4 regions of the Streptomyces violaceusniger Tu 4113 genome follow, and region 1 is predicted to be linked to each of the others. Evidence: riboswitches for the same ligand, from Rfam matches in the RefSeq annotation. Region 1 holds a riboswitch; each other region holds the start of a gene.
The links. Region 1 has a riboswitch for cobalamin ahead of STRVI_RS28180 (ABC transporter substrate-binding protein). Riboswitches for the same ligand answer to the same signal wherever they lie in the genome.
Positions count from the first base shown of each region.

Region 2: another riboswitch for cobalamin. It lies ahead of STRVI_RS06360 (ribonucleoside-diphosphate reductase subunit alpha); the one in region 1 lies ahead of STRVI_RS28180 (ABC transporter substrate-binding protein).
Region 3: another riboswitch for cobalamin. It lies ahead of STRVI_RS27215 (CbtB domain-containing protein); the one in region 1 lies ahead of STRVI_RS28180 (ABC transporter substrate-binding protein).
Region 4: another riboswitch for cobalamin. It lies ahead of STRVI_RS19760 (hypothetical protein); the one in region 1 lies ahead of STRVI_RS28180 (ABC transporter substrate-binding protein).

Region 1 covers NC_015957.1:6,936,379-6,941,565, forward strand. The annotation lists gene STRVI_RS28165 (response regulator) at 1-306, opposite strand, end outside; gene STRVI_RS28170 (ABC transporter ATP-binding protein) at 405-1,214, opposite strand; gene STRVI_RS28175 (FecCD family ABC transporter permease) at 1,211-2,224, opposite strand; gene STRVI_RS28180 (ABC transporter substrate-binding protein) at 2,221-3,267, opposite strand; cobalamin riboswitch at 3,323-3,550, opposite strand; gene STRVI_RS28185 (RNA polymerase sigma-70 factor) at 3,596-4,519, opposite strand; gene STRVI_RS28190 (carboxymuconolactone decarboxylase family protein) at 4,578-5,054, opposite strand.
Region 2 covers NC_015957.1:1,413,973-1,419,159, forward strand. The annotation lists gene def (peptide deformylase) at 1-28, shown strand, start outside; gene STRVI_RS06355 (ribonucleotide-diphosphate reductase subunit beta) at 88-1,110, opposite strand; gene STRVI_RS06360 (ribonucleoside-diphosphate reductase subunit alpha) at 1,101-3,515, opposite strand; cobalamin riboswitch at 3,652-3,811, opposite strand; gene STRVI_RS06365 (GNAT family N-acetyltransferase) at 3,992-4,498, opposite strand; gene STRVI_RS52515 (DUF7196 family protein) at 4,583-4,747, opposite strand; gene STRVI_RS06370 (hypothetical protein) at 4,799-5,086, opposite strand.
Region 3 covers NC_015957.1:6,680,170-6,685,356, forward strand. The annotation lists gene STRVI_RS27200 (heavy metal translocating P-type ATPase) at 1-282, opposite strand, end outside; gene STRVI_RS27205 (VOC family protein) at 343-723, opposite strand; gene STRVI_RS27210 (CbtA family protein) at 1,388-2,149, opposite strand; gene STRVI_RS27215 (CbtB domain-containing protein) at 2,171-2,392, opposite strand; cobalamin riboswitch at 2,429-2,577, opposite strand; gene STRVI_RS27220 (cobalamin-binding protein) at 2,676-3,605, shown strand; gene STRVI_RS27225 (MDR family MFS transporter) at 3,715-5,010, shown strand; gene STRVI_RS27230 (M24 family metallopeptidase) at 4,983-5,187, opposite strand, start outside.
Region 4 covers NC_015957.1:4,792,540-4,797,726, reverse strand. The annotation lists gene STRVI_RS19765 (FAD-binding dehydrogenase) at 1-1,565, opposite strand, end outside; gene STRVI_RS19760 (hypothetical protein) at 1,722-2,105, opposite strand; cobalamin riboswitch at 2,175-2,352, opposite strand; gene STRVI_RS19755 (NAD-binding protein) at 2,414-4,339, opposite strand; gene STRVI_RS19750 (hypothetical protein) at 4,562-4,786, opposite strand; gene STRVI_RS19745 (glycoside hydrolase family 97 protein) at 4,979-5,187, shown strand, end outside.

The DNA of each region.
Region 1 (5,187 bases):
GTCCTGGTCGAAGGTGGTGACCACGACGACCCGCAGCGGATCCGCCACTCCGGGCCCGGCCAGCAGCCGGGTCGCCTCCAGACCGTCCAGTTTCGGCATCCGGATGTCGACCAGGCACACATCGGGGCGGTGCCGCCGGGCCAGCTCCACGCATTCGGAGCCATCGGCGGCCTCGCCCACCACCTCGATTCCGGGCTGGGAGTCGAGAATCAGCCGGAACCCGGTGCGCACCATCGCCTGGTCATCCGCGATCAGCACCCGGATTGGGGCGTCTTCGGGGGGCGGTGTGTCCGCGGCATCGCTCACGTGGTGGATCCTTCCAGAGCCGCCTAGTGGTAAAGCGCGCCAGAACCGTCCAGCCGCCGTCGTTCATGCAACCGCTCGGCAGGATACCGTCCACCGGCTCACGGCTTCGGTGTGCGGCGCAGAAAGCGGATGACCGGGTGGCCCGGATCGTGGGTGACATCGGCCTGGACGTCGTAGACCTGCTTGATCAAGGACGGGGTCAGCACCTGGCTGGGGGTGCCCTCGGCCACGACGTGTCCCTCGCGGAGGACGAGCAGGCGGTCGCAGTACATCGCCGCGAGGTTGAGGTCGTGGAGGGCGATCACGGTGGCGATCGGCAGACCGACGACGAGGTCGAGCAGGTCGAGCTGGTGCTGGATGTCGAGGTGGTTGGTCGGCTCGTCGAGCAGCAGCTCGTACGGTTCCTGGGCGAGGGCCCGGGCGATCTGGGCGCGCTGGCGCTCGCCACCGGAGAGGGTGTGCCACGACTGACCCGCCCGGTCGGTCAGTGCGGTGCGCTCCAGGGCCGCGTCGACGGCCCGGGTGTCCGCGGCGGTGGACGACGACCAGGCGCGCCGGTGCGGGATGCGGCCAAGGGCCACGACCTCGCGGACGGTCAGTTCGGTCTGGGTGTGGGCGTGCTGTTCGACGGTGGCGATACGGCGGGCCGTGGCGCGGCGGCCGACCCGCGGCAGTGCGCGGCCGTCCAGGGTGACGACTCCGGCGGAGGGGGCGAGGATCCCGGCGAGCAGCCGCAGCAGGGTGGATTTCCCGGAGCCGTTGGGGCCGAGGAGGCCCAGCGTCTCGCCGGGGAGCAGGGTGAGGGTGATGCCGTCGACGATGAGCCGGCCGTCGGCGCGGCGGCTGACGCGGTCCGCGCGGAGTCCGGGTGCCGCATCCGAGGTGGCGGGTGGAAGGGAGTCGTTCATGTCTTCCTCCGGCCGCGGTGGAGCACGGCGACGAAGGCCGGCACGCCGATGAGGGACGTCACCACGCCCACCGGGACCTCCTGGGGGTCGATCACGGTGCGGGCGGCGGTGTCCGCCCACACCAGGAAGATGGCTCCGGCCAGTGCGGTGACCGGCAGGAGGCGGGCGTGGCCGGACCCGGTGAGGGCGCGGGTGGCGTGCGGGAGGACCAGACCGACGAAGCCGATGGCCCCGGCGGAGCTGACCAGGGTCGCGGTGAGCAGCGCGGTCGCGCACAGCAGGACGAGGCGAGTGCGGGCCACGCGGACGCCGAGCGCTGCCGCGGCCTCCTCGCCGAAGGCGAACGCGTCGAGGGTGCGGGCGTGTCCGAGACAGACCAGGAGGACGGCGGCCAGGACGACGGCGCACAGCAGCACATCGGTCCAGCCCGCGCCGGTGAGCGAGCCGAGGAGCCAGAACAGCACGGCGCGGGTGGTGTCGGCGTCCGCGGAGGTGAGGACGGTGAACGAGGTCAGCGCGGAGAACAGTTGCATGGCGGCCACCCCGGAGAGCACCACACGGTCGGTGCTGCCGCCGAGGCTGTGGCTGAGCATCAGGACCAGGCCGAAGGAGAGCAGCGCGCCGATGAACGCGCCCGCCGACAGCGACACGGCCCCGCCGCCCACGCCGAGGACGACCACGGCGACGGCGCCTGTGGAGGCGCCGGAGGACACTCCGAGGACGAAGGGGTCGGCCAGCGGATTGCGCAGCAGGGACTGCATCACGGCCCCGCAGAGGGCCAGCCCCGCCCCGCACACCGCGGCGAGCAGGGTGCGGGGCATGCGCAGGTTCCACACGATGCCGTCGCGCAGCGGTGGCAACGTGCTCTCGCCCAGGCCGAGATGGGCGGTGACCGCTGCCCAGACGTCGGACGTGGAGATGTCGGCGGGGCCGATGGTCACGGCGACGGCGATCGACGCGACCAGCGCGGCCAGCCCTCCCGCGATCAGCAGCAGGAGGCGGGTGGTCACTTGGCGAGTCCGAAGTCGCGCAGCCCGGCGGCGACCTGCTCGACCCCTTCGACCGTACGGATGGACGGGTTCATGGCCTGCCCGCTGAGCAGGACGTACCGCTTCTTCTTCACGGCGGTGAGATTGCGGGTGGCGGCGTTGGTCTCCAGGAAACGCATCTTGGCCTTGGCGGTCTCCGCGGTCTGCTGCTTGCGGGTGAGATCGCCGAGGACGATGACGTCCGGGTCGCGGTCGGCCACGGTCTCCCAGTTGATCTGCGGCCACTCGTCGTGGGTGTCGGAGAAGGCGTTCTTCGCTCCGACGGCCCGGGTGATGGCGCCCGGGGCGCCGCAGCAGCCGGCGAGGTAGGGCGACTGGGAGTTGGCGAACCAGTACATGAGGGAGACGCCGGAGGCGTCCACGCCCTCGGTGGCCGTACGCACGCGCTGCTTCAACCGCGCGACGAGCTTCTCGCCGCGCTCGTCGACGCCGAACGCGTGGGCCAGGTCGCGTATCTCGCCGTAGACGGTGTCCAGGGTGAGTGGTTTGCTGCGGGAGCCATCGCCACCGCTGTCGGGGTCCCGGCCCGCCGAGCAGTCGGACGGCGAGACGTAGGTGGGCACGCCCAGCTTCTCGAACTGCTCGCGGGTGGCCACGCCGCCCTTGCCGAGGGTGGAGACGAACGAGGCGGTGACGAGGTCGGGTTCGGCGTCCAGGGCCTTCTCGAAGGACGGCGCGTTGTCCGCCAGGCGCGGCACCGTCGCATTCGCCTTCTCCAGGCCCTTCATCACCGGGTCGGTCCAGGTGGCGGTGCCCGCCATGCGGTCGGCGAGGCCGAGGGAGAGCAGGATCTCCGTGGTGCCCTGGTTGAGCGAGAGGGCCCGCTTCGGGGCGGACTTCACCGTGACCTTGTGGCCGCAGTTGTCGATGGTGCGCGGATAGCCCGCACCGGCAGGCTTTGTGGCGTCCGCGCCGTCCTGGCCCGAGCCACCGCACGCGGTGAGCAGGAGGGCGGGGGCGAGCAGAAGGGCCGCGGTACGGCGGGCAGAGCAGAGCACGGGCATGCCTCGGTTGTCGGGGCTCGAACGCGGAGCCTGGCCTACGGACGTACTCCCCGCACGGGGCGCGGAGATACCAGCAGGTCTTCGGACTCGGGCTCGTCCGGACGGGGCCCCTTCCCGGTGCTCGTCCGCGGCGGCTTCGCGGCCGTCGCGGACTCCTCCCAGTGGTGTCACATGCCCCGCCCGTCCCCCTCACCGCTGCGCGTCAGCTCCGGATTCACACCGGATTCCCTGGCCTCGGATGTGGCACGACTGGCTCCCCGAGACTATCAAGATGGTCGAACGATCAGGGTGTCGGACCGGTCACGGGGTGGGAAACCACGCATCGAGGTCAGTTCGAGCGCCGACGGGCCTGCCGCACCTCGCGGTCGACGGCCCAGGCGTCGCCGACCGGCCCGAGGTGGCCGAGCTTGTCGGGATTGATCACCGCGCGGATGGCCTGAATCTGCCCGTCGAGCACATCGAGGACCAGGGTCTGGAGCACCTTGCCGTCCCGCTCCCGGAAGACCGCGCCGGGCTGGCCGTTGACCGCATGAAGCTCGAACGTCACGTCGATCCGCAGCAGCCAGGGGAAGACCGTGCCCAGCAGCCGGGCCACGTTCTCCGCGCCCATGACGGCCTTGGCCAGCCGCGGGGCCTTGCCGCCGCCGTCCCCGACCAGTTGCACATCGGCGGCGAGCAGATTCCGCAACGCGCCCACATCGCCGTCCTTCAGCGCGTCGAAGAACCGCGTGGCCAGCTCCTGCCGTTCCTGCCGGTCCGCCTCGAACCGCGGCCGCCCGGCCTGCATGTGCCGCCGCGCCCGCACCAGCAACTGCCTGCACGCAGCCTCCGACCGCCCCACCGCCGTGGCGACCTCGTCGAACCCGAAGGCGAACACCTCCCGCAGCACGAACACCGCCCGCTCCAACGGGCTGAGCCGCTCCAGCAGCAACAGCGCGGCCATGGACACCGAGTCGGCCAGCTCCACCGCCCGGGCCGGATCCTGATACGGATCGCTGAGCAGCGGCTCGGGGAACCACGGGCCCACGTACTCCTCACGTCGCACGCGCGCGGAGCGCAGCACATCGATCGAGATGCGCGTCACCGTGGCCGACAGATATGCCTTGGTCGACGTGGGCCGGGTCGCCGAGCCGTCGAAGCGCAGCCAGGTCTCCTGCACCGCGTCCTCGGCCTCACTCACACTGCCCAGGATCCGATAGGCGATCGAGAACAGCAGCGGCCGCAGCTCCTCGAACTCCTCAACCTTGCTCACGCCGATTCCCCCTTTCCCCTGGGCCCGTTGCCGTTGCCGTTGCCGTTGCCGTTGCCGGTCAGTGGAACTGCCCGGCCTCGTAGTCACCGGCCGCGGGCTGCTGGGTGATGACGTTCAGCCGGTTCACCATATTCATGAAGGAGACCAGGATCACCAGGGCGGTGAGCTGCTCCTCGTCATAGTGTTCGGCGGCATTCGCCCACACCTCGTCGCCGACCCCACGGGCCGCGTCCGCGGCCCGGGTCCCCTCCTCCGCCAGCGCCAGCGCGGCCCGCTCGGCATCGGTGAAGACGGTGGCCTCCCGCCATACCGCTACCAGGTTCAGCCGCACCGGGGTCTCACCGGCCGCGGCCGCTTCCTTGGTGTGCATGTCGATGCAGACGGCGCAGCCGTTGATCTGACTCACACGAATCGCCACCAGCTCCTGCGTCGCCGCGGGCAGCGGCGATTCCTTGACCGCCCTGCCCGCCGCCATGACGGGCCTCAGGACCTTCCCGGCGGTCTGGCTGGCGGAGTAGTTCAGTCGCGCGTCCATGGTGTGCTCCTCTGTGGTCGTTCAGTGGCTACACCCCCGAGACGTGGTAGCCCGACCCCCTGTGACATGGACGCATGTGACCCGCGTCTCCCCGCCGTCGGCTCGGCTCGGCAGCCGTACGGCGTCCACCACT
Region 2 (5,187 bases), 5.5 Mb from region 1:
CCGCTACGAGACGGTGCCCAACGACTGAGTGTGCCGTACTTCACAGGGCGGGCCGGACCCAGGCGGGGTCCGGCCCGCCCTGTGGCATCAGAAGTCGTCGTCGAAGGCGACCGAGCCCTCGACCGCGACCTGGTAGGCCGAGGCGCGGCGCTCGAAGAAGTTGGTCAGCTCCTGGACGTTCTGCAGCTCCATGAAGGAGAACGGGTTCTCCGAGCCGAAGACCGCGGGGAAGCCGAGGCGCATCAGGCGCTGGTCGGCAACGCACTGCAGATACTCCTGCATCGACGCGGTGTTCATGCCCGGCAGCCCGTCCCCGCACAGATCGCGGGCGAACTGCAGCTCCGCCTCGACGGCTTCCTTCAGCATGTCGGTGACCTGCTGCCGGAGCTCGTCGTCGAAGAGGTCCGGCTCCTCCTCGCGGACGGTGTCCACGACCGAGAAGGCGAACTCCATGTGCATCGACTCATCGCGGAACACCCAGTTGGTGCCCGTCGCCAGGCCGTGCAGCAGCCCGCGCGAGCGCAGCCAGTACACGTACGCGAAGGCGCCGTAGAAGAACAGCCCCTCGATGCAGGCCGCGAAGCAGATCAGGTTGAGCAGGAAGCGGCGGCGGTCCTGCTTGGTCTCCAGCCGGTCGATCTTCTCCACCGAGTCCATCCAGCGGAAGCAGAACTCCGCCTTCTCCCTGATGGAGGGGATGTTCTCGACGGCGGCGAAGGCCGCGGCGCGGTCGTCCGGGTCGGGGAGGTAGGTGTCCAGCAGCGTCAGATAGAACTGGACGTGCACCGCCTCCTCGAAGAGCTGCCGGGACAGATACAGCCGCGCCTCGGGGGAGTTGATGTGCTTGTAGAGCGTCAGCACCAGGTTGTTGGACACGATCGAGTCGCCGGTCGCGAAGAAGGCGACCAGACGGCCGATCAGATGCTGCTCACCGGGGGAGAGCTTGGCGAGGTCGGTGACGTCGGAGTGGAGGTCGACCTCCTCCACGGTCCAGGTGTTCTTGATCGCGTCGCGGTAGCGGTCGTAGAACTCCGGGTACCGCATCGGCCGCAGGGTGAGTTCGAAGCCCGGGTCGAGCAGGTTCTTGGTGTCACTCATGGTTACTGGCATGCCTCGCAGGACTCGGGGTTTTCCAGGGAGCAGGCGATGGCGTCGGCCTCGGCCGGAGCCTGCTGTACGGGGATGAGGGCAGGGGCGGGCGCGGTGGCGGCGGCGCCGCCGCCACGGGCGCTCTGGGCGATCCGGGTGGCCGGACGCGAGCGCAGGTAGTACGTGGTCTTGATGCCGCGCTTCCAGGCGTACGCGTACATCGAGCTGAGCTTGCCGATGGTCGGCGAGGCCATGAAGAGGTTCAGCGACTGGCTCTGGTCGAGGTACGGGGTGCGGGCCGCCGCCATCTCGATCAGGGCGCGCTGCGGGATCTCCCACGCGGTGCGGTACAGGTCCCGTACGTCCGCGGGCACCCAGGAGAACTCCTGGACCGAGCCGTTGGACTCGCGCAGCGCCTCGCGGGTATGGGCGTCCCAGACGCCCAGCTTCTTGAGGTCGTCCACCAGATACGAGTTGACCTGCAGGAACTCCCCGCTGAGCGTTTCGCGCTTGAAGAGGTTGGAGACCTGCGGCTCGATGCATTCGTAGACGCCCGCGATGGAGGCGATGGTCGCGGTCGGCGCGATCGCCAGCAGCAGCGAGTTCCGCATCCCGGACTTCGCCATCCGGGTGCGCAGCGCCTCCCAGCGCTCCGGCCAGGTGGCCACCGCGTCCGTGTAGTGGTCCGGGTGCAGCACACCGCGCGCGGTGCGGGTCTCGGACCAGGCCGGGTGCGGGCCGTGGCGCTCGGCGAGCTCGCAGGACGCCTCGTACGCGGCGAGCATGATGCGCTCGGAGATCCGCGTGGAGAGCGCCTTGGCCTCGGGCGAGTCGAACGGCAGCCGCAGCCGGAAGAAGACGTCCTGCAGCCCCATCAGGCCCAGACCCACCGGGCGCCAGCGGGAGTTGGAGGCCCCGGCCTCGTCCGTGGGGTAGAAGTTGATGTCCACCACGCGGTCGAGGAAGGTCACGGCGGTGTGGACGGTGGCGTCCAGGCGCTCCCAGTCCACCTGCCCGTCCTCGTCCAGGTGCGCGGCGAGGTTGACCGAGCCGAGGTTGCACACGGCGGTCTCGCCGTCGTTGGTGACCTCCAGGATCTCGGTGCACAGGTTCGAGGAGTGGACGACCCTGCCGGGCTCGGCGGTCTGGTTGGCGGTGCGGTTGGCGGCGTCCTTGAACGTCATCCAGCCGTTGCCGGTCTGCGCGAGGGTGCGCATCATCCGGGCGTACAACTGCCGCGCCGGGACCTGCTTGACCGCCCGCCCCTCGGCCTCGGCCTTCCGGTACGCGGCGTCGAACTCGTCGCCCCACAGGTCCACCAGAGCGGGCGCGTCGACCGGGGAGAACAGCGACCAGTCGGCGTCCGCCTCGACCCGGCGCATGAACTCGTCCGGGATCCAGTGGGCGATGTTCAGGTTGTGGGTACGGCGGGCCTCCTCGCCCGTGTTGTCCCGCAGCTCCAGGAACTCCTCGAGGTCCGCGTGCCAGGTCTCCAGGTAGACGCAGGCCGCGCCCTTGCGCCGGCCGCCCTGGTTGACGGCGGCCACCGAGGCGTCGAGCGTGCGCAGGAACGGCACGATGCCGTTGGAGTGCCCGTTGGTGCCCCGGATCAGCGAACCGCGCGCCCGGATACGGGAGTAGGACAGGCCGATGCCGCCCGCGTGCTTCGACAGCCGCGCCACCTGGTGGTAGCGGTTGTAGATCGAGTCCAGCTCGTCCAGCGGCGAGTCCAGCAGATAGCAGGACGACATCTGCGGATGCCGGGTGCCGGAGTTGAACAGCGTGGGGGAGCTGGGCAGATACGACAGCGTGCTGGTCAGCCGGTACAGCTCGGCCACGTCGTCCAGCGCCCGCTCCGAGAGGTCCTCGGCGAGCCCGCAGGCCACCCGCAGCAGGAAGTGCTGCGGGGTCTCGATCACCTGACGGGTGATGGGGTGGCGCAGCAGATAGCGGCTGTAGAGGGTGCGCAGTCCGAAGTAGCCGAAGCGCTTGTCGGCGCCGTCGGCCAGGGCCCGCTCCACCAGCGCGTCCAGCCGTGCGGCGTGGGCGGCGGCGAACTCCGCGGTGGAGTCGGCGAGCAGGCCCTCACGGTGGCCCACCTGGACGGAGGTGGAGAAGGAGACCGCGCCCTGCCCGGCCGCCTCCTCCGTGATGGTGAGCGCCAGCAGCCGCGCGGCCAGCCGCGAGTACTCCGGCTCCTCGGCGATCAGCCCGGCGGCCGCCTCAATCGCCAGGCCGCGCAACTCCGCCTCGTCCGAGCCGGGATGGCGGCCGCGCAGGGCGGCGGCCGCGACCTTACCGGGGTCGGTGGCAGGCAGGTCGGCGGTGAGTCCGGTGAGGGTCCGCAGCAGGGCGGTTCCGGGCGCGTCGTGCGCTGCCTGAGAAACCGCCTGCTCTGAAACCGGATCTGCGGGCGCGATGGTCACTGAGGTGCTCTCCCTCGCTCGGCCGGGGCCACGAGGGGGTGCGATGGGCGCGTACGGGCATGCCGATGCCGTACTCCTCGTACGTCAGGCACACCACGCAGCGTCCATCGGCCCAACCCTCGAGGCCGGGGGACGTGTTCACACAGGGCTGTCGGCAGGTGCTCGGACTTACGGGCACGCCGCATAAGCGCACACGTACACCGTTGCGGGACAGTTCCGGATTCCCACCGGATTTCCCTGCGGCGGCAGCGAGGACGAGCATACATCTTGTGTCGGCCGACGCACGCACCCCCATATCTTGTGTCGCGAGGTGCGGAGTTTCGCATGAATGTGCTAATGCGTTCCGAAGGTGGCCCGTGACCTGGGGCCCGTGGCGGGGCGTGGCCCGGCGCGCACGCGAGTCCGTAGCCCGGCGCGCGAGAGCCCGTTGCCCGGCGCGCGAGAGCCCATGGGCCCAGGGCGCGCGCCGCCGGTCGTCACAGCTCCACGGTGAACGCCCACAGGGTGAGCTCCAACTTGGCTATCGGCGACCAGTCCCGCTCCGGGGCTCGTACGAACCCCAGCCGACCGTACAGCCGGTGGGCGGCGGTCATGGACTGCTGGCTGCTGATCACGATCCGCCGCAGCCCCAGCGCGCGCCCCCGGTCCAGGCAGGCGCGCACCAGCGCCTCGGCCGCCCCGCGCCGCCGCGACTCCGCCCGCACGGCCAGCATCCGGAACTCGCCCTCGCCGGGCCGGGCCAGCTCCGCATACGCCCCGCCGTACACGGCGAACGCCACGGCCCCCAGCACCTCGTCACTCGCCGCGTCCGCCGCGACCAGCAGCTCGGCCTCGGCGGCCCGGCGCCGGGCGTCGCGCAGGGTGGTGAGATATGGATCACTGTCGCCGAAGTCCAGGAGCCCGTCCCCGAGATACACCTGCGCGGTGAGCTCGCCGATTCCGTCCAGTTCCTCGTCCCGCGCGCGTCTGATCGTGATGTCCATGTCCGCAGTCTGCCGCACACCACTGACAGCGGGGCCGCCATGCCGCCGGCGCCGGTCTTCGGCGTTACTCGCCGCGCTTCGCCGTCACTGGACGGCGGTGTTGATCACTCCGGTGGAGCCCGCGCGCTTATTGGCGGCGTCGGCCTCCTGATAGGTGAAATAGCGCCGGACCGTGCCGTCCGGCAGCGTCAACTCATAGACGACAACGGGTCGCGGGCCACGTGCCCCTCCGCCGCAGTTGCAGGCCATGGCTGCCGTTCCTTTCCCTCGAGTCTCCCTCGAGCCCAGTGCAGGTCGGTGTCAGTCCAGCCACCGCGAGGCGACCCCGGCGAGGTAGGAGAGCGTCAGGGCGGTGGCCGGGAGGTGGAACCACGCGGTGGTGTGCAGCAAGGAGGCGTAGACGGCGATGGCTGCGGCGACCCAGGTGCTGGTGCACCAGCCGCAGTTGACGAGGTAGGAGGGCCGGGAGTCGTCGCCGAAGCGGTCGGCGACCCAGGTTCTGAACCCCGCCGCCAGCGTGTCCTTGGTGATGAAGCGGGTGATACGGCAGGTGGTGCCGAGGGCGAGGAGGAACGCGGCGAGGCTCATCGGATCGCTCCCTCCCCGGGTGGTCCCGCACGGGTTGGCACTGCCGATGTCACTCATTAGAGGCACGGTGGAGGACGGCAGGCCATACTCCGGCCGCGCGT
Region 3 (5,187 bases), 260 kb from region 1:
CTCGCCGTCGCGTACCGACACCTCTTTCGCGGCCAGCCGGGCCAGGGCGCGCAGTGCCGCGCCGGTCCCCCGCCGGGCCCGTGTTTCCAGGAAGCGGCCGGCGAGGACGAACAGCGGTACGCCGACGGCGGCTTCCAGATAGATATGGGCGACGCCGTCCGAGGCGGTGGGCACCAGGCTGAAGGGCATCCGCATGCCGGGATCCCCGGCCCCGCCGAAGAACAGCGCGTAGGAGGACCAGGCGAAGGAGGCCGCGACACCCAGTGACACCAGGGTGTCCATGGTCGCCGCCGAGTGTCGCAGGCCGCGCGCCGCCCGCAGATGGAAGGGCCAGGCTCCCCGTCAGAGTGCCGCGAGACGGGCCTTGAGCAGGCAGAACTCATTGCCTTCGGGATCGGCGAGGACGTGCCACTGCTCCTCCCCGGTCTGGCCGATGTCGGCCCGGCGCGCACCGAGCTTCAGGAGGCGTTCGAGCTCGGCGTCCTGATCGCGGTCGGTGGCGTTGACGTCGATGTGCAGCCGGGATTTCCCGGGCTCCGGCTCGTCTCTGCGGCTGAGGATGATCGTCGGCTGCGGACCGCCGAACCCTTCGCGCGGCCCGATCTCCAGGGTTCCGTCGTCCTCGCGATCGAGCACCACGAAGTCCAGGACCTCGCACCAGAACCGCGCCAGCACCTCGGGGTCGCGGCAACCGAGCACGAGTTCACTGATACGACATGCCATCGACGAAACCTACTCTCAGCGCGGGAACTGCCGGGGTGGCCGCGCGCGGATCTCAGAGGCTCCCCGCAGTGCGGACTCTGGGGACCGTACCGGGCGAGGCGAGCAGTGGCGAACGGATTTCAGGCCCACGCCCGTCGGGACGCTCGTCAGGGCTGGGACTGGGGCTGGGGCTGGGACTGGGGCGGAGCCACCAGCGTCGTGGACGGCCGAGTACAGCCACCGCGGAGACACGCAGCCAGCCCCACCGCCACAGCACGAGCCACACCCCCACGGCGCAGAGGGCGTTGACCAGGGTGGCACCGAGGTCCGGATACCACGAGGGCGCCAGCGGAGGCGTCCAGCCGGTCCAGATCTTCGGCGCTGGTCCGCCGCGAGGCGAGGACGGCCGCTTCCGGTTCGAGGAGCCGTCGCAGGCGGTAGGTGTCCTGGAGGTCGCCGAGGTCCGTCGGCTTGACGAAGGTGCCGCGCCGCGGGACGGCAGCCGGGCGTGCTCGGCAGCGGCGTCGAGCTCAGGCGCATGTTCGCGCTCGCCGGCCGCCGGCCCTGCCTCATCGCGGAGACGCCGACCAGCCTGTACACCTGCCGGCTGCGCCGCCGTCGGATGTCCTGGAACGCGAGAGGGCCCCCGGATGGTTCCGTGGGCCCTCGTACGCCTGAGGCATCGTCAGTGCGTGGCGGTCGCCACCGACCGGCCCTCATCGGCCGTCGTAGGCTTGGGATTCAGCAACCGCTCGGCAAGCTCACCGAAGAGTAGACCGAAACCGCCCCACAAGATGACCTGCATGGCCAGCGCGGACAGCCGGAACCGCCACAGCACAGTGGCGGGGAAGTCCCCCGGCACCTCGTTGACCACAGGAAGGAAGGCATACGCCAGCCCGATCACCACGGCAAAAGCAGCCACCGCCGCCACGGTCGCGTACCAGGTGCCCAGCCTCGGAGCCAACCGCTTGCCCAGAATGGTCGCGGCGACCGCGAGAAGCACACTGAGCAGCATCATCAGGAAATACAGCGTCGTGCGCTTGCCGATCGTGTCGCCGTTGCCGACCGCCGGCGGATTGGCCGGGTACTTCAGAAACGGCACCACATAGACCGCCAGCAGCGCACCCCCCGACAGCAGCAGCGCGGTCGCCCGCGGGGTGAAACGGCCGACACGGCCCAGGGCGACGCAGTACGCGAGGGCCGCGATACCGCCGAAGGCGATCCCGTAGACCAGGACACCGGTGGCCAGCCCGGCCGTGGACTGCACACCACGCGAGACCAGCTCGACCTCGTGCTCATGCGCGGGAGCGTGGGCCCCCTCGAAACTGATCGCGCGATCGACGCTCGGCTCACCGAGGAAGTAGGCGGCGACCAGGGCCAGCACACCGGCCCCCAGACCGGCCAGCATGCCCCGGACGAGCAGATTTCTCACCATTGCGGAGTTCATGACTGTGCGGCGCCCCTCGCGTCAGTGGCAGGGGAAGCCGAGCAGATGACGGGCGTCATGCACCCACTCATGGACGTTCTCACCGGAAACAACGGCGGTGGCGCCCTGCTCGGCGCCGACGAAGTACAGCAGGACCAGCATCAGAATGCCGAAGAAAACCGCCCACGGAGCTATCGCCTTCAGCGGCAGCGTGGCGGGCAGTTCGGGGGTGGTGGCTGTGGGCTGCGCGACGTGCTGCGCCATGGCCAGGCCTCCTTAAGGGAGTTCGCGTCCCATCTCGGTGGAGCACAGGACGACGGTTACGGGTCTGACTCACAAGACATCCCGTCCGGGACCCCTCGTTCACAGTGGCGCGACCGTGCCGGTTTCCCACCGGCTTCCGTCTTACCGTCGTCGATATCGCACCGACCGTACCGCGTGTCGGGTTCATGGCCAAGACCGCCCACCAGGCGAGACGCTGCACTGGGGTGCCTGAGGACGGTGCGGGAGCCGGGGCGTGCCCCCGGGCAGGCCCTAAGGTCGCGGCATGCGCATCGTCTCCCTGCTGCCCGCCGCGACCGACATCGTCGCCGAACTCGGACTCGCCGAGCACCTGGTCGGCCGGACACACGAATGCGACTGGCCACCGGAAGAGGTGGCATCCGTTCCTGTGGTCACCGGAGCCGACCTCGACCAGAACACCCGCACCAGCCGGGAGATCTCCGACGCGGTCGGCGGATCCACACACTCCGGGTCGTCCCTCTACACCCTCGACACCGAAGCACTCGCGGCCCTGAGCCCCGACGTGGTGCTCACCCAGGACCTGTGCGAGGTGTGCGCCGTCTCGTACGAGAAGGTCAGCCGGGCCGTCCGGCTGCTCGACGCCGACACCCGCGTCCTCAGCCTGGAGCCACGCACACTCGACGACGTACTGGACTGCCTGGTCACCGTCGGTGAGCTGCTCGGCGTGCGCGAGCGCGCCGAGCAGCGCCGGGCCGACCTGCGCGACCGCCTCGAACGGATCCGCCGGTCGGTCACGGGCCGCGCCCGGCCCCGGGTCGTGGCGATCGAATGGCTCGACCCACTGTGGCCCGCCGGGCACTGGGTCCCCGACCAGATCACCGCCGCCGGCGGCGAACCGCTGCTCGCCACGTCCGGCGAGCACACCAAGCCGATGACCTGGGAAGCGGTGCGCGCCGCCCGGCCGGAGGTGGTGCTCGTCCTGCCGTGCGGCTTCCCACCCGAACGGACCCTGCGGGAAACGGAACTCCTCACCCGCCTCCCGGGCTGGACGGACCTGCCCGCCGTACGGGACGGGCGGGTCTGGGTGCTGGACGGGCCCGCCTACTTCAACCGCCCCGGCCCCCGCGTGGTGCGCGGAGCGGAGGTACTGGCCCACGTCCTCCACGGCGTACGGGCCGGGACGGCGGTCACGGCGGACGAGGCAGGCCTGTTCCCGGGCGCGCCCGGCCGGTGACGCGGGTCCGTCCATCGAAGAGCCACGGCAAGTGCTCAATGCTTCTTGCATACGATGTGCTGATGCATGAGATGCGCACCGGTCTTGGCTCCCTCCCGGACGACACCCCATGACGGACCTGATCCGCCGCGCCCTGACCGCCCGAGCCACTCGGGGCACGCCGACCGCGAAGTCCCCGCGCGAGCGCATCTGGAAGCACCTGTCTCCGCTTCTGCGGCTGCTGATCCTGACCCAACTCGCCTTCAATATCGGCTTCTTCGCGGTCCTGCCCTTCCTCGCCGAGCACCTGGGCACCGCGATCGGCATGGCGGGATGGATGGTCGGATTCGTCCTCGGTCTCAGGACCTTCAGCCAGCAGGGCCTGTTCGTGGTCGGCGGCTGGCTGGTGGACCGTTACGGCGTGCGCCCGGTGGTCCTGACCGGCTGTGTCGCGCGGATCGCGGGCTTCGTCTGGCTCGGGTACGCGGAGCGGACCTGGGCGGTGATCGGCGCGGTGCTGCTGATCGGCTTCGCCGCCGCGCTGTTCTCCCCCGCGGTGGAATCCGAAGTGGCCCGGCAGGCGGTGGCCTGGGAGGAGGAAGGCCGCGGTTCGCGCACCCGGGTCCTGGCCCTGTTCACCGTCTCCGGCCAGGCCGGTACCTTCGTCGGCCCGCTCCTCGGCGGACTGCTGCTCGGCGTGGACTTCCGCGCCGCGTGCCTCGCCGGAGCCGGGGTCTTCGTCTTCGTCCTCGCCGGGCACGCCTGGCTGATGCCGCAGCACATCCCCGGCCGGGTCCGTAACCGGGAGCGGGGTGGCGTCCGCGCGATGGTGCGCAACCGGCGATTCCTCGCCCTGTGCTGCGCATACGGCACCTATCTGCTCGCCTACAACCAGCTCTACCTGGCCCTGCCGGCCGAAGTGGAGCGGGCGGCGGGCTCCCAGGTGCCGCTGTCGTGGCTGTTCGCCCTGTCCTCGCTGCTGGTCGTCTTCGCCCAGCTCCCGGTCACCCACTGGGCGGGCAACCGGCTCGATCTGCGCCGCTCGATGACCATCGGGCTGCTCCTCATCGCCGCCGGTTTCGCGGTCGTGGCCGCCGCGCGCCCCGCCGCCTGGACGGGCACGGTCGGACTGCTGCCCGCCGCGGGCTACGTCGTGCTGCTCACCCTCGGCCAGATGCTGGTCGTCCCGGCCGCCCGCGCCTGGGTGCCCGACCTCGCCGAGAGCGGGCGGCTCGGCCTCTACACCGGCGCGCTGTCCTCCGTCTCCGGCCTGATCGTCCTCATCGGCAGCTCGGCCACCGGCTCCCTGCTCGACCTGGGCCTCCCGCCCGCCGCCCCCTGGCTCGTCCTCGCCGCCGTACCGGCCCTCGCGGTGACACTGCTGCCCCGCCGCCCGACTCAGCCCAGGGTGAGCAGTTCCTCGTAGAAGCCGCCGAACTCCCGTTCCCGGTCGACGAGGTGGATCTCCAGGATCCAGTGGCAGCGTCGTCCGGCCTTGTCGGTGCGCCGCAGCGGGGTGTCGTTGTCGGGCGTGATGTACGACTCCACGCGCGCGCCGTCGATCGTCTCGTGCGGGAACTCCCCGACCAGGTGGCCGGCGTGC
Region 4 (5,187 bases), 2.1 Mb from region 1:
ATCAGCGGTCCGGCGGACGGGTCCAGGATCCGGTGCGCGGAGGCGGTGCGGCTGAGCGTGTCCCCGGGGTAGGCGAGCGCGTTGCGGATGCCCATGACCTGGACGTCCTTGGTGTACGGGTTGGCGATCTCGCGGTCGCGGGCCTCGACCTGCCGGGTGAGGTCCGCCAGGTCGATGAGGTTGTCGCCGGTCAACTTGTTCATCCCCGCGACCAGTTGGGGCAAGGTGTTGGCGACGACGAAGTCCTCGCCCTTGTCCCGGAACCGCTGGATCGGCTCGGGTGTCTGCCAGATGCGGGAGAGGAGCTGCAGGATGTCCTTGTTGGTCAGGTCCGGGTTCTGCTCGGAGCCCGAGAGCGCGAACTCCTTGGCCATGATCTTCTGGGTGGTGACGAACCAGGAGTAGTCATAGCCGGTGGCGGTGATCGTCCCGAGGGTGTGCAGGGTGTCGTAGCCCGGGATGTCGGGGGTGGAGAAGCGCTTGCCCTTCGCGTCGAACCACATCGACGAGGGGCCGGGCAGAATGCGGATGCCGTGGCCCGGCCAGATCGGGGCGTAGTTCCTGAGGCCCTCGGTGTAGTGCCACATGCGGTCGGGATTGACGATCCGTCCGCCCGCCTTCTCGGTGATCGCGAGCATCCGGCCGTCCACGTACGCCGGGACGCCGGTGACCATGAACTTCGGCGGTGTGCCGAGCCGGTCGGGCCAGTTCCGCCGTACGAGATCGTGGTTGGCGCCGATACCGCCCGAGGTGACGATCACCACCGGGGCGCTGAGCTCGAAGTGGCCGACCACGGTGCGCGAGGTGGGCTTGCCGCGGGCGGCGTCGCTCGGCTCCAGGATCGCGCCGCTGACCCCGGTGACGGCACCGCCGGTGACCACCAGATCGTCCACCCGGTGCCGGAACTTGAAGCTCACCCGCCCGTCCTTCGCGGCGGCCCGCACCTTCTTCTCGAACGGCTCGACCACGGCCGGACCGGTGCCCCAGGTGACGTGGAAACGCGGCACCGAGTTGCCGTGCCCGTCCGCGAGGCCGCCGCCGCGCTCAGCCCAGCCGACGATCGGGAACCACTGCACGCCGAGCCCGTGCAGCCAGGACCGCTTCTCCCCGGCCGCGAAATCCACGTACGCCTCGGCCCATTTGCGGGCCCAGTAGTCCTGGCCGCCGGGGTCGGAGACGCCGCGGTCGAAGCCGGCCGTGCCGAGCCAGTCCTGCCAGGCCAGTTCGTGGGAGTCCTTGATGCCCATCAGCCGCTGTTCCTCGGAGTCGACGAAGAACAGGCCGCCGAAGGACCAGAACGCCTGGCCGCCGAGGTTGCTCTCGGGCTCCTGGTCGAGGAGGAGCACCTTGCGTCCCGCGGCCGCCAGCTCCGCCGTGGCGACGAGCCCGGCGAGCCCGCCGCCGACCACGATGGCGTCCGCGTCCGAGGACGCCCCGGAGGCGGCGAAGGCCGGACCCGCCGCCTGGGCGAGCGCGGCGCCGGCGAGCACACCGCCCGCCGCCGTCAGGGCGCGGCGGCGGCTGATCCCGTCAAACGAGGCGGCATTCTCTGTGGAGTTCTCCATGGGCTGCCTTCCGGAAGGGGGTTCGGAGGGTGCGGGAGATGCGAAGGGGGTTGCCGCGACGGCAACGTGTTACCGACGGTAGCCCACAGGGTGCGGGGCCGCCAGACTCCTGCTCCCAATGAGCAACTCCCGGGCGGCATAGGGAACTTCGGCCGGTCAGCGTCCGCCGGACGACGGCTCGGGCGAGGCGCGCCGCCGTGGCGAGAAGGCGTACAGATCGAGGATGTCGGGCAGCGGCGCCACGCCGGGGCCGCCCGCCGTGACCCAGGCCACGACGTCCTCTGTCGCATCCCGGTCGTTGACCAGGCCGAGCCACACCGGCCTGCCCCCGGCGGCACGTCCGGCGGCCGATGGCTGCACCACGATCACATTGGCCTGATCGCAGACGTCCAGACACTCGGAGACGCGCACGGGCGCTTCCTCACCGAGCCGTGCGATCTGTGCCCCATGGTCGATTCCGGTCACCTTGGGGCTGCCGCAACAGCAGTCCCGGCATACGGTCACCCGGCATGGCACCGGGTCGGTCGGCCTGACAGGCATGGTGCATCGCCCTCCTCCGGGGAAGTCCGCCCCCCACGCGGCGGAGCCGCACATCGACACACCCCGTCGAGGAGGCGACCGCGTGAGTCTCCTGGCTCTCGGGTCGATGCTCGTCCCGGCCTTCCCACCCGCGCGTACGGGCAGTGGCCTGTTCGGGATCCGCTCGCCGATCACAGTGGCGGCACCGCGCCGGATTCACACCGGCTTCCTCGTTCCGCCGTCGCCTTTGTCGCCCGGCATCATCGCATCCCGGGCACCGCCACACCACGTGGCCCCCGCTCCCGCGAGCACCACGGGCGGATTCGACGTCAGTTCCGGCGGGCCGCCGCCCCCGCGAGGATTTCGCCCAGGCCCTGGCTGGTGGCCGCCAGCACCACGCGATCGTGCGGCCGCAGGACATAGCCGGAGGGCAGATCCCACACCAGGGAGGGCGCCTGGGTGGCACCGTCGTAGGGAGGCGCCGCGGCGAGGTCGCGTTGCCGGTCGGCGGGTTCCGCCGCGTCCAGTGCGATCACCCGCCAGGCGCCCGGCGCGAACGCCTCGGCGACGGTACGCCCCTCCAGTTGCGGATGCCCGGCGACATGCAGGGCGGCGAAGAGCAGCACTCTGCGCTCGACCGGTATGGCGCCGAGGATCTGACGCCCCATCATCGCTCCGGCGAACGCCGGGGCCGCCAGGCTGGAGACGCTGCGGCTGCGGGTGAGGGCCCGCGGATGGGCCGCGCGCAGCGTGCGGTAGACGGCGGTGGCGAAGCGGTCGTCGTACAGGCGCAGCGCCACCCGCAGCCGGGGCTTGACCGAGCGGGCGTACAGCGTCGCCTCCAGATTGGTGGTGTCGACGCTGGTCAGGGCGAGCAGGGAGTGTGCCCGCTGGATCTTGGCGGCCTCCAGGACGCCCTCCTGGGTGACATCGCCGATGACCGTCGGCACCCCCAGCCTGCGGGCCAGCGGGATGCCGCGCGCCCCGGGGTCCTCTTCCACGCACACCACGGGAATGTCCATCTCCCGGAGTCTGGCCAGCACCCGGGTGCCGACCTTGCCGAGCCCGAGCAGCACGACGTGGCCGGAGAGGCCGCGCGGAGGGCGGCGCAGCGTGGAGGCGGTGCGGAAGGTGCCCAGCGCTTCGAGCGCGGCGGCCACCAGGACGGGCAGCATCAGCAGTCCGGTCAGCCCGGACAGCAGTTGGAGGACCTTGCGTCCGGTGGGCTCGTCGAGCGCCGGGTCGTCGATCGCCAGCACGTCCAGCACCGTGAGGTAGGCGGCGCGGAGCAGACCGGCGCCCGTGAGCTGCCAGGAGGCGATGGTGAGGGCGAGCACGGCGATCGCCATTCCGGCGACGGACCAGCGCAGTCGGCGGGAGAACAGCGAGGCGAGCGGCAGTCTGCGGGTGCCGAGCCGCCGTGGCGGCAGCGGTGGGCCGGTGGCGGAGACGGCCTCGAGCACCACCGTGTCGCGGCCGGTGGCGGCGGCCACCTCCTCGTCTCCGGGCAGCAGCTTGGGCCCTTCGTCCCCGCTGCTGTCGGAGCCCTCGCTGCCGCCGGGGTCGCTGGTGGTGGACGAGAGCAGGGCGAGGGTGCACAGCCCCGGGCGGGCCACCTCGTCGGGGCCGGGCGGGGTGCGCTCGGCCGCGCGCAGCAGCAGCCCGTCGGCCTGGAGCACTTTGCTGGTGCCCGCGACGGCGGTGGCCGCCAGCGCGGGTGCCGCGGTGTCGGCGTCCGACAGTACGGTGGTGGTGGCGTCCAGCTCCGCCGCGTCCATCCCGGGATCGGCCACCCGCGCCGCCTCGTCGAGGAGTTCCTCCAGATGCTGGCCGAGCTTGCGGTTGTAGAGCCGGATCACCAGCCGCAGCCGGGGGTTGAGGCGGCGGGCACGGAGGGCGGCGTGGATGTTGGCCTCGTCGTCGTCATGGACCAGGGCGAGCGCCGTCGCATGCTCCGCACCCGCCTCGGTCAGCACCTCTTCGTCGAGCGCCGGGACCTCCATGACCCGCACTCCCCCGTCCGGAGCGGGGTCGTCCGCGGTCTGCCGGGGCAGCGCGACCCGCCCGACGGCCGCGCTGAACCGGCCGAAGAGCGCGGAGGTACGGCCTCCCGGCCGCCATCCGGCCACCTGCTGCCCGGCCGGGTCCGCCAGGGGGGTGCCGCCGGGGATGACGACCGTCACCTGTGTCCGGTAGACGAAGTGGAGCTCGGCGGCGAGGCGGTGGGCGAGCGCGTCGTCACCGCAGACGACCATGTGGGCCGTTCCCGAGGGGGACGGCGGGTCGGAGGTGGAGGTGGAGAACACGACGGCGAAGCCCCCCGTTGGTCCGTGATGCCATGGGTCATCCGGGCGGGTACGGCGGCCGCGGTCTCCTGCGGTCGGCACCCGCGCTCCGGCGGTCATGATCAGACCGTACCTGGTGGGCTGCCCAAGGGAGTTGGGCACCGGGGGCCGGCGACCGGACGCCCCGTGTGCTCACTCGCCGGGCACTCCGCAGCGCGCACAGCGGGCGAAGGGCGCGGTGTCCTGGATCGCGCCGCAGTCGGCGCAGACCCGATCCAGCCAGCAGGCGGACTCCCCGCCCTCGGGCTCGGCAGGCGCCGGGGCCGGGTCGGGATCCGGGTCCGCCATCTCCCGGTCAGCTGTCTCCCGGTGCGCCGTCTCCCGGTCCGGGTCGCCGGGTCGAGCCGTGCCGCTCATCGTGTGCGCCTCCCTGTCCGGACCGTACGCGAGTCCATCCGCCGACCCCTTACCCGTAGCTTCGTCCCGGGAAGCGGCCCACTCATAGATCCGATCTCTCATGCCCCATTGACCCTTGACGGGGCGTAATGCCGCCCGACCCCTCCCCAGTTATCGGATGACTCGGTAACGTATCCGCTTCGGGAGGCAACGATGCCGAGATCTTACCGACGCTCCGCTGTGGCATTTCTGCTCTGCGGCGTCCTGGCCATGACGCTCTTCATCACCGGGCCCGCGCAGGCGAAGGACTCCGCCTGGACCGTGCGCGGCCCCTCACCCCACTCCGGTCCCCTCGCACAACTGCGGCTCGACGGAGCCTCGGGAGCGCTGACGCTCCAAGTGTCCCGGGGCGGACGGACGGT